Regions from separate parts of the Virgibacillus sp. L01 genome, predicted to be linked through region 3. Evidence: riboswitches for the same ligand, from Rfam matches in the RefSeq annotation. Region 3 holds a riboswitch; each other region holds the start of a gene.
What was found. A riboswitch is a leader RNA that binds a small molecule or an ion and turns the genes downstream of it on or off. The one in region 3 is predicted to bind thiamine pyrophosphate.

Region 1: another riboswitch for thiamine pyrophosphate. It lies ahead of ACTWQM_RS13290 (YkoF family thiamine/hydroxymethylpyrimidine-binding protein); the one in region 3 lies ahead of thiT (energy-coupled thiamine transporter ThiT).
Region 2: another riboswitch for thiamine pyrophosphate. It lies ahead of ACTWQM_RS16220 (ABC transporter substrate-binding protein); the one in region 3 lies ahead of thiT (energy-coupled thiamine transporter ThiT).
Region 4: another riboswitch for thiamine pyrophosphate. It lies ahead of thiW (energy coupling factor transporter S component ThiW); the one in region 3 lies ahead of thiT (energy-coupled thiamine transporter ThiT).

Annotation. Positions count from the first base shown of each region.
Region 1 is NZ_JBQQCP010000006.1:253,991-257,124, reverse strand. Features, by position in the region: gene ACTWQM_RS13300 (HD-GYP domain-containing protein) at 1-545, shown strand, start outside; gene ACTWQM_RS13295 (DUF192 domain-containing protein) at 913-1,245, shown strand; TPP riboswitch at 1,373-1,480, shown strand; gene ACTWQM_RS13290 (YkoF family thiamine/hydroxymethylpyrimidine-binding protein) at 1,579-2,187, shown strand; gene ACTWQM_RS13285 (ECF transporter S component) at 2,180-2,758, shown strand; gene ACTWQM_RS13280 (ABC transporter ATP-binding protein) at 2,755-3,134, shown strand, end outside.
Region 2 is NZ_JBQQCP010000009.1:104,278-107,411, forward strand. Features, by position in the region: gene ACTWQM_RS16210 (ABC transporter permease) at 1-234, opposite strand, end outside; gene ACTWQM_RS16215 (thiamine-binding protein) at 234-524, opposite strand; gene ACTWQM_RS16220 (ABC transporter substrate-binding protein) at 535-1,518, opposite strand; TPP riboswitch at 1,650-1,760, opposite strand; gene mscL (large-conductance mechanosensitive channel protein MscL) at 1,815-2,249, opposite strand; gene ACTWQM_RS16230 (MurR/RpiR family transcriptional regulator) at 2,498-3,134, shown strand, end outside.
Region 3 is NZ_JBQQCP010000011.1:60,114-63,247, forward strand. Features, by position in the region: gene ACTWQM_RS17365 (N-acetylmuramoyl-L-alanine amidase family protein) at 1-813, shown strand; TPP riboswitch at 892-992, shown strand; gene thiT (energy-coupled thiamine transporter ThiT) at 1,087-1,665, shown strand; gene ACTWQM_RS17375 (hypothetical protein) at 1,962-3,134, shown strand, end outside.
Region 4 is NZ_JBQQCP010000005.1:196,414-199,547, forward strand. Features, by position in the region: gene ACTWQM_RS11510 (phosphotransferase family protein) at 1-226, opposite strand, end outside; gene ACTWQM_RS11515 (DUF1801 domain-containing protein) at 530-883, shown strand; TPP riboswitch at 973-1,088, shown strand; gene thiW (energy coupling factor transporter S component ThiW) at 1,176-1,667, shown strand; TPP riboswitch at 1,669-1,772, shown strand; gene tenA (thiaminase II) at 1,839-2,528, shown strand; gene thiD (bifunctional hydroxymethylpyrimidine kinase/phosphomethylpyrimidine kinase) at 2,525-3,134, shown strand, end outside.

The DNA of each region.
Region 1 (3,134 bases), on a different contig from region 3:
CGATGCTGGCCAAAAAAATTGGCGTTTATGATGATGATTTAAGAGTCGGGGCTTTCCTGCATGATATCGGTAAAATCGGAGTTGCCAAAGAAATATTGTTAAAACCCGGCAAGCTCAATACGATTGAAAAAACAGTAGTAGAAAGTCATTGTCATATTGGGAACGTTATTGTTCGGAAGGAACTTGGGAAGACACGTACAGCGGAGTTTGTCAGAGATCATCATGAAAACTGGGATGGCACTGGATATCCACGCCGTTTAGTAGGTGAGGAAATTTCTGTACAGGGACGGATTATTCGAGTATGTGATTCTTTTGATACAATGACCTATGATTTACGGAATTATAAATCAGCTAAAATGTCCTACCATGAAGCTTTTCAAGAATTAAAAAGATGTTCATGGACACAGTTTGATGGAAATTTAGTAGAAACTTTTATTTCTTTATTAATTGAATTAGAACTTCCTGAATCCTGGTATGATACATATAATTCAACATTTATCGAAAAAATATATAATAAAATTGAACATCCGGAAGATATTTTATAACCGAATTTGAGCTGATGGGCAACTTGGTGCACTTTCTTAATCGACGTTAGGTGTTGTGTTGATTGGATGGGAATCTGTTTATTTTCCGCAGGTTCTACACAAATTCTCATCCAATTAGGGTTTGGCTGGTTCCGGGTGCTGTTCTGTTGATTCCACGTGTTCTTCTGTTGATTCCTCATGATATTCCTACAGCATATCTAACATATAAATAATTAACGGGCCTAACAATACAACGAACATTGCTGGAAAGATAAACAGCATCATTGGAAAAACTATTTTAACGGGGTTTGCAAACCTTCAAATCAGTCCGTTTGAACTATATAAAGAACAATTAAATCACTATAATGAACAAAAGGAAATAAGAGGAGTGGAAGCTTTGGAAATCAGTTTACCGTTTGAGATAAAGATAGCTGATAGTTATTGGGCAAGATTAAAAGGACTTTTGTTTCATAAGAAGCCTTTTACGAATGAAGGTCTTTTAATTACACGGTGTAAATCCGTTCACATGTTTTTCATGCGGTTTCCCATTGATGTAGTATTTCTTGATCATTCAAATAACGTAGTGAGAACAATCCCGAATTTAAAACCATGGAAAGTAGTCCCGCCAGTACCGAATGCTGATTCAGCACTTGAGTTGCCTGTTGGTACGATAGTGAAGAATCACATTACAGAAGGAGATACTATAAAGTTAAGTCCATGAACCTCTAGAGTCGACTTTCACAGTTGGCTCTTTTTTTATTCTATTAGAAGAAACAATCAAGCATCACTCTCCCTCTTTACAATTAAACAGATCCTAGTTAAGATAAAGATAGAAAAACTGCATATCAACCTTTCACTAGGGGAGCTGTTAAATTCAGCTGAGAAGAACTGTTTTGTTCTGACCCTTTGCACCCGAACTAGGTAATACTAGCGTGGGGAAGTGTGGTCGAAGCGTGTATATTTTATTTTGACAATACATACTAACAGACTGCATTCCACGGGGATGCAGTTTTTTGTTTATATTTTAACTACAAACAACAAGGAGGAATTTTGTATGACAAATCAGCATTGTTCAACTTCAGGTATTGCAGGTTGCAGCTTTTCGATTCATCCAATGAGCGACAATTTTATCGAGGTTATTACAACGGCACTCAAAAATGTGGACACCTCAAAAGTTTGGATGGAGACAGACGATGTGACAACAACAGTTAGAGGAAGGTTACCCCATGTTTTTGACGTAACAAAGGCTATTTTTATTCATGCAGCGAGAACCGGTGAGCACGTTGCATTCGAAGGGACCTATTCACTGGGTTGCCCAGGTGACTCAGCAGGAGATGTTTATTTGGCAGAAGATGATGTTACCGTAAATCACGTACAGGTGAAAGACATTAAACAATCCGTTGCGGCTAAGTTTTCTTTATACCCACTTGGTGGCGGGAACTATATGGATGTAATTATGGAACAAATTGAAGCGATGAAAGAACATGTTGATGTTTCGCATGCGCATTATGCCACTAGACTTGATGGTGAATCTATTAAAATATTCGATGGATTGGAACAAGTTTTTAATGCAACGGTTGATGGAGGGTCGAGTCATACCGTAATGACAGTATCTGTATCAGCTAATAGCCCATCCCACAAAGGAGGAGACAAGGATGAGTAATTGGCGCTTCAAGGAAATAGTCGTCATGTCCGCACTTGCTGTTGTATTCGGGGTTGTCTATCTAGCTTTTCTCCCGGTTGGAAAGGTACTTGTTGGCTTTTTCGGACCAATTGGATATGATCTGATATTTGGAATCTGGTTTATTGTTTCAATTATTGCAGCCTACATTATTCGTAAACCGGGAGCTGCCTTTATGTCTGAAACGATTGCAGCTATGGTCGAAGTTTTACTCGGTAGTGCAGTTGGTCCAATGTTAATTATATCCGGGATGATTCAAGGGCTAGGAGCAGAGTCGGCATTTGCGATGACACGCTGGAAGAATTATTCGACATGGGTGCTAATGGCTTCAGGTGCTGGTGCAGCTATTTTTAGTTTTGTATATGGCTACTTCATAAGCGGGTTCGCAGCACTCTCCACACCTTATGTTACAGGCATGTTTGTTGCACGAATCATAAGCGGAGCGCTAATCGCTGGGTTACTTGGAAAAGCATTGAGCGATAGTTTAGCACAAACAGGTGTCTTATCCAGTTATGCTTTGGGCAAAGAACATCGAAAGAAACGAGCAGTATGAGCAATAGCTTACTAAGTGTTGAGCAGCTGTCCTTACGTTTTGAAACGCATTTGGATCAAGACACCTTATCAAATGTCAGCTTCGAATTAAACAAAAGCGAAACACTTCTATTGTTAGGTCCAAGCGGATGTGGAAAAAGTACGTTAACATTTTGTTTAAACGGTTTATACCCGCGCGAACTGGATGGAACAATGACTGGAAATATTTTTATCAATGGTAAGAATACGGCAGACTATAAACCTGGTGAGCTTAGTCGCCATGTAGGTGTTGTATTTCAAGACCCAGAAACACAGTTCTGTATGCTTACTGTTGAAGATGAAATTGCATTTGGCCTGGAAAATATCCACGTTCCTCATCACCAGATGGAGGACAAGAT
Region 2 (3,134 bases), on a different contig from region 3:
AATCAGAATTCCCACACTGCTGCCAATTAAAAATCCAATAATCGTTAATTGAACGGTTGAGAAGATATGATGCTGGTAAGATGCCCAACCTTCAACACCTGTTTGGAAAATTTGCGAGGGCGCTGGCAGCAGCCAGCCAGGTATCTCGAATAACTTACTGGAAGCCTCCCAAATAATGAATAAAAGGAGGATAACCGTAACAGGTTTCCATCCTTTTTTCATAAATTTTTTCATCAACGATATTTCTCCGTCAATTTATCCATCGATGCACCACTTGGATTATAGAGTATTTTCACTTGTGATATAATGCTGACGCTCCCGAGTTCAACCATTCTTTCGTTCATTTTTTCAATAACTGCAAATAGCTCGGTTAGCTTCCCTTCCATTGTTGTCTCCAAAGGATGGACCTCATATTTCACTCCAGCTTGTTCAATCACCTCTATCGCAGCGTCTACATATGGAATGACATCTTCCCCATTTTTTGTCTTGGGGATAATTTGAATACTTACTAATGAATTGTTCATATTCCCACTCCTATTCTGGCAAAAATTCGTTGGTAAACGCTTCTTTCGCTTTTAATTTACTTTCAAGAAGTCCATTATCATACATCCAGCTAGAATAATTCTCCCAAACCTCCTGCTTTTGAACTCCCCACTTTTCTGCGTCATCCTGATATTTTGGTGATAGCCATTTCTGACTTTTCTTAACAAGCTCCGGATCAAGGTCTGGAACAGCGTCGATGAGAATTTCTGCTGCTTCACCTGGATTATCTATGGCAAACTTATACCCTTTTGAAACCGCCGCTAAAAATTTCTCAGCCTTTTCTGGATTGTCAGAGATCATTTTTTCGTTCGTTGTAAGGACAGGTGTATAGTAATCAAGCTTTCTGGAGTAATCGGTTAAATAAATCATATTTAATTCCTCCCCGCGCATTTCTGCTTCGACTCCAGTCCAGCCATAGTAAATCCAAGCAAAATCAATATCCCGCTTCACCGCTGTGAAGAAATCTGTATTGCCCATATTGACAATATCTACTTTCTCAACATCGGCATTTTCCTGCTTCATAAGTGATGAAAGAACCGCTTTTTCAACCGGTGCACCCCACCCGCCATATGTTTTTCCTTCAAAATCTTTTGGTGATGTAATTTGTTTGTCTTTTGGTGAAGCAAATCCGGATGTATTATGCTGGATAACCGCTGCAATCGATACGATGGGAATATCCTGAATACGTGCTTCTGTAACAGCTTCCTGTGCACTGACACCGAAGTCAGCTTTTCCTGATGCTACAAGCTGGTCAGACCCTGCCTCACCTGGCATCATAATTTCTACATCTAACCCTTCATCGGCAAAATATCCTTTTTCCTGGGCAACATATAGCCCTGTGTGATTCGTATTGGGGGTCCAATCGAGCACTACTTTAGCTTGTTCTGTCTCCTGACTTTTATCGTCAGTTCCTCCTGCGTCGTTACATGCTGTTAGTAAAACGGCTATAAAAACTACGAGTAACCATTTTCTCATTTCCCATCTCCCTTTCTCTTTTTTTGTTCACTTCTGGAAGTATGATTGGTATTGGAAACGATAGGAATTATCCATAAAAGTCCAAAAAAATAACGCCAGGTTAGTCCCTGAGCGCATTCCGAACAATATTACTATTGTTTTACTTTGTTCCCTACGCTGGTCTCAACCAAATCAGGTTCCAAGGGTCAGCATCTATCGGATGCAATCTCAACCAGCATAAACTGGTCCCCCTACAACTTATTATTCAATTAATCTATCAAATTCACTATGCCACAGCTTACTGTATTTTTCAAGTTTTATCTTTTCTTCGACTGTGATGAAATATTAATTGTGATCTTCTTTTTCTGTTCTGGCGTTAGCTTATCCTCTTTTTTCAAAAGGTCACGTATCTCTTTGAGCAATTCAGCTTTTTCATCAGGTTTTGTTTCTTTTTCCTGCTCCTTCTCACCTCTAAACTTTGCTATGATGCGAATGAAAATGAAGATGGACACCGCAATAACGATAAAATCAAAAACCGACTGGATGAACTCGCCATACAATACATCTGCTTTTCTGACGGTATACTTTAAATTTGTGAAATCAACACCACTTACTAAGATCCCTGCTAGTGGCATCATAATATTTTCAACAAGTGACGTTACTATTTTTCCAAAGGCTGTCCCGATAATCACAGCAACAGCCAAGTCTAATACGTTTCCTTTTAATGCGAATGCTTTAAAATCTGACCACAAAATTAATCACCCTTTTTATTAGGCTTGTACTAATTTTATGTATGAAAACGGATGTTTAGCACTTTTATCAGTTATAACTTAAGTTCCTACGCAATCAGTTAATTTTTTAATAATTCCCAAGATTACATATTGAGAAAATTCTATAATTATGGTATGTTAACTATAATAATAAAGGAATTACTTCTTATTTATTAAAATTAAAAGCAAATCCTTCATTTTAATAGATGACAAACTTACGGAGAATTAACATGGAGAATCTGTACAAGAAAATCAAGGAACATCAATCGACTTTTTCAAAAAGCTTTAAAAAAATAGCATCCTATATTTACAGTGATCCATCTATTTTCGCAATGAACTCAGCTCAGGAAGCAGGCAAAAAAATAGGTGTCAGCGAAACAACGATCATTCGTTTTGCGCGTACACTTGGATATGATGGCTATAAATCTTTACAGCAGGTATACCAACAACGCATTTTTGAAAAAAGCAGTTTGTCTGATTTCAGAAACAGAAAGGTATCCAATCATTCGGAAGATAATACTGTTAAAAACCTAATGTTCAATGATATACGTACAATTCAGACAGTAATCGAGCAAATTTCGGAAACGGACTTAGACCAAACCGTTACAAAGCTGTTATCTGCTGAGAACATCTATATTTCAGGTATCCGATCATCCTACGCGTTAGCAAGCTGGTTTACCTATGCCCTAAATATTGTGGTCGGCAATGTACGGCAGCATACACCTGATGATGATATTTTGGTTCAGCTAAGTGAATTGCATGAAAATAGTGTATTTGTTGCTTTTTCATTCCATAGGTATGGGGTTAACACGATAAGACTTGCTGAATTGGCCAAAAAACAAGGTGCAACAATTATTGCTTTTACAG
Region 3 (3,134 bases):
ATGAAACCAGTTTTAATAATTGATCCAGGTCATGGAGGAAAAGACCCAGGTGGTGGATCCAATCAATATTGGCTTGAGAAAGATATGAATCTAGCAATCTCACTCTATCAGTACAAACGCTATCAGCAGTTAGGAATTCCGATTGCAATTACCCGGCAAAAGGATGTCACCTTATCACCTGCAGAAAGGACGAAGATTGTCCGGGATAGTGGTGCAAGGTATTGTCATTCTAATCATATCAATGCTGGTGGAGGGGATGGTGGTGAGGTTATCCATTCTATCTATGGGGGAGAGAATATGGCAGAAGAAATAGCTTTTGGATTGCAGGATGCAGGTCAAAATATACGCAGGGTCTTTACAAGGACACTGCCAAATGATCGTACACGTGACTTTTATTATATGAACCGTGATACGGGAAAAGTTATCACTAATATAATTGAATATGGCTTTGCCGATTCGCGGGGAGACGATATACGCAAGATAAAGGATCATTGGCTGGAATTAGCCGAATCTGTTGTCAAGGCCTTTTGCTCGTTTAGTGAATTTTCCTATAAAGGTAATGGAATTGGCGCAACACTTAATAAATATTTAAGTCTGCCATCGAAAGCCTCAAGCTGGCGAGTGTATCCATTGGATGCAACTCCGATTAAGGGGAATGAAAAAGGTTTTTTACGCCCGGATAAATTTGGTGGATTAACATATAAAGTTATAGGCAGAACGCAGGCACATGTCTACTTAATTCAAACACGGGATTTTGGCAAGGTTCAAATTTATGCTCATCCAAATACAGGGGCTATTGTATCAACAAAATAAGTTCTTTTACCATAAGAAACCGTTGTCAATTGTATGTTGATACGTTATAATACACATAATGAAAAAAGCAGATTAATAGAAGCCTACAGGGGGAGCCGTTTGGCTGAGAGTGAACGTGCAGTTCTGACCCTTAGAACCTGTTAGTTAGTACTAACGTAGGGATGGTGGCTTTTTTGATGGAATAAAAGCAATGTTGTGAGCGGATTCCCCATCAGGAAGCTTCCCCTTGGCATTGCTTTTTTTGTATTTATTCAAAAGGGGAGGTAATTTAGAATGAGTTCGAAGCGTACGCTGTTTATGATTGAGGTGGCAATATTTGCTGCCATGGCATTACTTTTAGATATAATACCTTTTTTAAAGTTCTCGATTTGGCCACAAGGTGGATCTGTATCTTTTGCTATGATCCCAATATTCATTATGGCTTTTCGCTGGGGTTTGAAAGGTGGTCTGGTGGCCGGATTTTTGTTAGGAGTCATGCAGATCGTAATGTCCGGACCAATAATATTAACACCTGTCCAGGGTTTTCTTGATTATATTGTTGCTTTCACTATAATTGGAGTGGCAGGAATATTTGTAAAACCGGTTCAACATGCTGTCAAAGAAGGAAAAGCAAAGATAAGCTTTTTACTAATTATGTTAGGCGTATTTATAGGCTCAGCACTACGCTTTTTGGCGCATTTTACAGCCGGCATCGTGTTCTTTGGACATTATGCACCAGAAGGCCAGCCGGTCTGGTTATATTCGTTACTTTATAGTGGATCTTACATGCTGCCATCCTTTATCATCTGTACAGTTATTGTATTTCTTTTGTTTTACAAACAACCAAAAACATTATTGCAAACTGCATCGTAAATTAATCCGTTCACAGAAAATAGTCCTTTGTATTATAAGGGCTATTTTTCTATAATTAAGGTAGGGGTGATTAGGATGAAAGAACTAATCGGACAGTGTCAGTCATGTGGGCAAAACGTTTATTGTGAGGATGGTTTTTTTGACGGTGTCCAACAAAATGGAAAGCTATTTTGCAATGAATGTAACGAAAAGGAATCAAATTAGGGAATTATAGTAATCCAGCATTGTAATAATTTTTCACCGCTTTCTTTCAGTGTGCATAGGCTATAGCACACTTAAGAAAGGAAGTGTTATGGGTGGAACTAACAATATCACATTGGCTATACGGTATATTTACACTAATAATTATTTTCACAATGATTTTCAGGAAAGGTGTTGTACTTCCGTCGTTGCTTGGGACATTTGTGATTGCCTGGGTATATAACGGGAATTTAATCGATGGATTTACCGCTATATTCAATGCCAACCTTGTTGCAGCAAAGGAACTATTCAGTATATTCCTGATCATTACTTTTATGATGGCTTTGCTACACTCATTGCGTGATTTAGGTGCCGATCGAAGGATGATCCAGCCAATCCAAAAAGTAATGATAAATGGGCATGTTTCGTTTTTTGTTTTAATTGCTGTAACTTATGTCATTTCTCTCTTTTTCTGGCCGACACCAGCGGTACCGCTTATTTGTGCATTGCTGGTGCCTGCTGCAATTCGCTCAGGACTTCCAGCATTAACTGCAGCCGTTGCTGTTGCGCTGGCTGGTCAGGGGATGGCACTTTCTTCTGATTATATTGTTCAGGTTGCACCAGGGCTATCCGCAAAATCAGCCGGCATTGATGTGAATTTGGTGGCTGATAAGGCATTAATCCTATCTCTGATTACCGGTGCAGTAGCAATCGGATTAGCATACCTCTTTTATCGAAAAACAATTCGTTCAAAAAATAGTGAGCTAAATGAAAAAGAATTGGAAGCATTACAGGCAACGCAAGAGTCAACTAATAAAGCACATTCAAAACATCTGGATACTTGGAGTAAAGTATTTGCAGTACTTGTACCCATTGCCCTTTTGACAGTAGTAATCTATATGATGTATACAAAGCTTATGTCAGGACGAATGAGTGGATTTGAAGGTGGGGATGGTGCTGCATTTATTGGAGGAGTTGCTGTAATCCTGCTGTTATTATCGACAGTAGCGTTTGGTCGGCAACATGCACTTGATTATATTAGTAACCATATTACAGATGGCTTTGTGTTTGCTTTTAAGGCAATGGGACCGGTTATTCCGATTGCGGGGTTCTTCTTCCTTGGCAGTGCAGATTTTTCCGGTGGTATTCTAGGTGTGGATGAAAAGGCACCCGGATTGCTGTTTGACCTTGTTCAATCCTCACAGGCCTTCCTACCACAAAGTGCCTTATTTGCAGCATTTAGTGTATTGATTATTGGTATTATTACTGGGCTGGATGGTTCAGGATTT
Region 4 (3,134 bases), on a different contig from region 3:
TTTCATGCAAAACCAAATCCGGTTCTTCTTCAAGCCATTCCTTATTATCAAACTGCCTGATAACATATTGTTTTACTGACTGATCCACCTGTATTGTGATGCTATGTAATGTGGATGAGGTACTTCCTTTCAGTCGACTAACCGATTCCACCACTGCATTCGAATCGACATTATCTACTACCCATTCAATAATTCTACTCGACAAATGTTCGTTATTATGTTCCAAAAAAATCCACCCCAGTTCTAATATAAATTTAATTTTAATACATCTACTCTGGAATTAAAGGGATTTAGTATCATTTTGGTGAAAATATACAATGACGAGTATCATGAAGTTGTAATGTCAAAGATTAGCGGAAACCAAAGCCCTTATTTGACAAAAACATCCCTTTTTCCTTAGATATATGTGAAATAAGGTATCTGATGACCGCATATTACAGGAAAAGCATTTTTTTGCAGAAATAGCGTATCCTGTGTCCGATTATTACTGTAATGTAAGAACAATAATATAAAAGGAGAGTCAAAAAGCATGGAACCAATCCAAACTAAAGAAGTAGATCAATTCATTGAAAATTTAAATGGGCATACAAAGGAAATTATCGAAAAATTACGGGAGGTTATTTTCCAAACGTCTCCCAATATAACTGAAGAAATGAAATGGGGAAAGCCATGTTATATTGAGAATGGTCTTGTATGCTATCTCCAGACTGCCAAGAATCATGTTAATCTAGGTTTCTACTTCGGTGCCACACTTAAGGATAAGGATAACCTGCTTGAAGGAACTGGCAAAAAAATGCGTCATATCAGAGTAAAACAACTCGACGATATTCAACCCCAAAAATTTTCTGCATTAATTAAGGAAGCCATTGAATTGGAAACATGATTTTTTTCATTACATTCATGAACATGAAATAAACCATGACAAAAGTGATTTCTTTTGTTATCCTTAAATTGTAAACATAATATTTTAAAAATTACTACTAGGGGTGCCCAAAATCGTGGGCTGAGAGGAAAGCACGTATTAGCTTTCTGACTCTTACGGACCTGATCTGGTTAATACCAGCGGAGGGAAGTAGACTGACGATATACTTACTTATATCAGCTATTTCAAGCCAGGTCCATTAATGGATCTGGCTTTTTTCGTACGCGCCCCTTTCACGGAAAGGAGGATTTGATTGAACCGAACACGATTACTTACGACAATGGCAGTCTTTGTGGCAATAGGTACATTGGGTGCACAGTTACTTTGGTTTCCAGCAGGCGTGGCAAAAGCCTATCCCGTCCAGCATGCCGTCAATGTTATGGCCGCAGTGACACTTGGGCCTGGTCCTGCGGTCGGTATTGCATTTATGATTGGCCTGCTCCGCAACATGCTTGGACTTGGTACGTTGCTGGCGTTTCCCGGCGGCATGATTGGAGCATTTCTAGCTGGATACTTGTTTCAGAAGACTCATAGAAAAGCCATGGCTGCTGTGGGAGAAGCAATTGGTACCGGGGTCATCGGAGCACTTTTTGCTGTTCCCTTTGCAAAGCTATTGATGGGTAGTTCAGCTGGTGCTTTGTTCTTTATACCGTCGTTTCTTATTAGCAGTGTTACTGGAGCATTGATAGGCTGGTTTGTTATTTCACGGGTTAATCAGGAAAGACTAGTTCAAAATAAAATATAGGAAAAACTACTAGGGGTGCTGTACTGGCTGAGAAACGGAAATATTCCTTGTCCCTTGGAACCTGATCTGGATAATGCCTGCGCAGGGAAGTAGTTGAGGTCCGCTATCTATACCTCTACTAATCTACTTTTATCCCCCCTAGTAGCTTCCTAAATCATTGGAGGCTTTGTTATGTCATTCACACAACAATTAAGAGATGAGAACCAAGATATTTTTCAAGCAATATTTAATCACCCTTTTGTCGCTGGTATTGGAAAAAAAGATGTCCCAAACGGATCAATTGCGCATTATATTAAGGCAGATTTTGAATATTTAAATGCATTTATGCGAATTTATGGAATTGCACTTTCCAAATCTGACAAGCGCGAGGACATCCGCTTCTTCGGGGAACAAATCCAATTTGTTTTAAATAGTGAAAACCACCCACATCATAACTTTTGCGACCATATAGGGATTGGCTACGAGGAGCTGCAAGGTCACCCGCTTCCGCCAACTGCTGATCATTACATTAAGCATATGATGTATCACGCGCAAATGGGCAGTGTCGCTGAAACCATTGGTGCACTGCTCCCTTGCCCCTGGACATATTTGGAAATCGGCTATGCGTTAATGAACAAATATAAACCAGAAACGGATCATCCATTTTATCCATGGATCAGCTTTTATGCTGATGAACGATTTGGCAAAATAGTGATGGAAATGCGAAACCGCTTGGATGAATTTGCTGAACATGCTTCATTGGATGAGCAGAAAAAGATAAAAGAAGCATTTCGTAAAAGCTGCCAATTAGAACTGTCCTTTTGGGAAATGGCCTATACTTGTGAAGAGTGGCCAATAAACGAGTTGGTGGTTGGCAAATGAAAAGCATTCCATGCGCACTTACAATCGCTGGTACTGACCCCAGTGGTGGAGCCGGAATACAAGCAGACTTAAAAACCTTTCAGGAACTGAAGACTTACGGTATGTCTGTCATTACATCCGTTGTTGCCCAAAATACAACAGGTGTCCAGAATGTGCACCATCTCCCTGTTGAAATGATTGAACAACAATTGGATTCTGTTATGACCGATATCCCCTTTCAGGCATTTAAGACAGGAATGATCGCCAACGTTGACATGATGCAGGCTATTGCTCAAAAGATTAATGGTTTAAACATCCCTTTTGTTATGGATCCGGTAATGGTCGCAACAAGTGGCGATCCATTAATCGCAAGCGATGCCAGGGATTATTTACGTAAGAAACTATTACCAATGACATCGTTAGTAACACCTAATATCCCTGAGGCAGAAGATATTACAGGTGAAAAAATCGAAACACTGGACGACATGAAAAAGGCTGCAAAACAAATAGTTCATGAATTTGGAGCAGGTGCGTCATTGGTTAAAGGTGGCCATCTGCAAGGTGAAGCAATCGATTTTTTATATGACGGCAGTTCGTTACACACTTTTTCAACCAAACGAATTGATA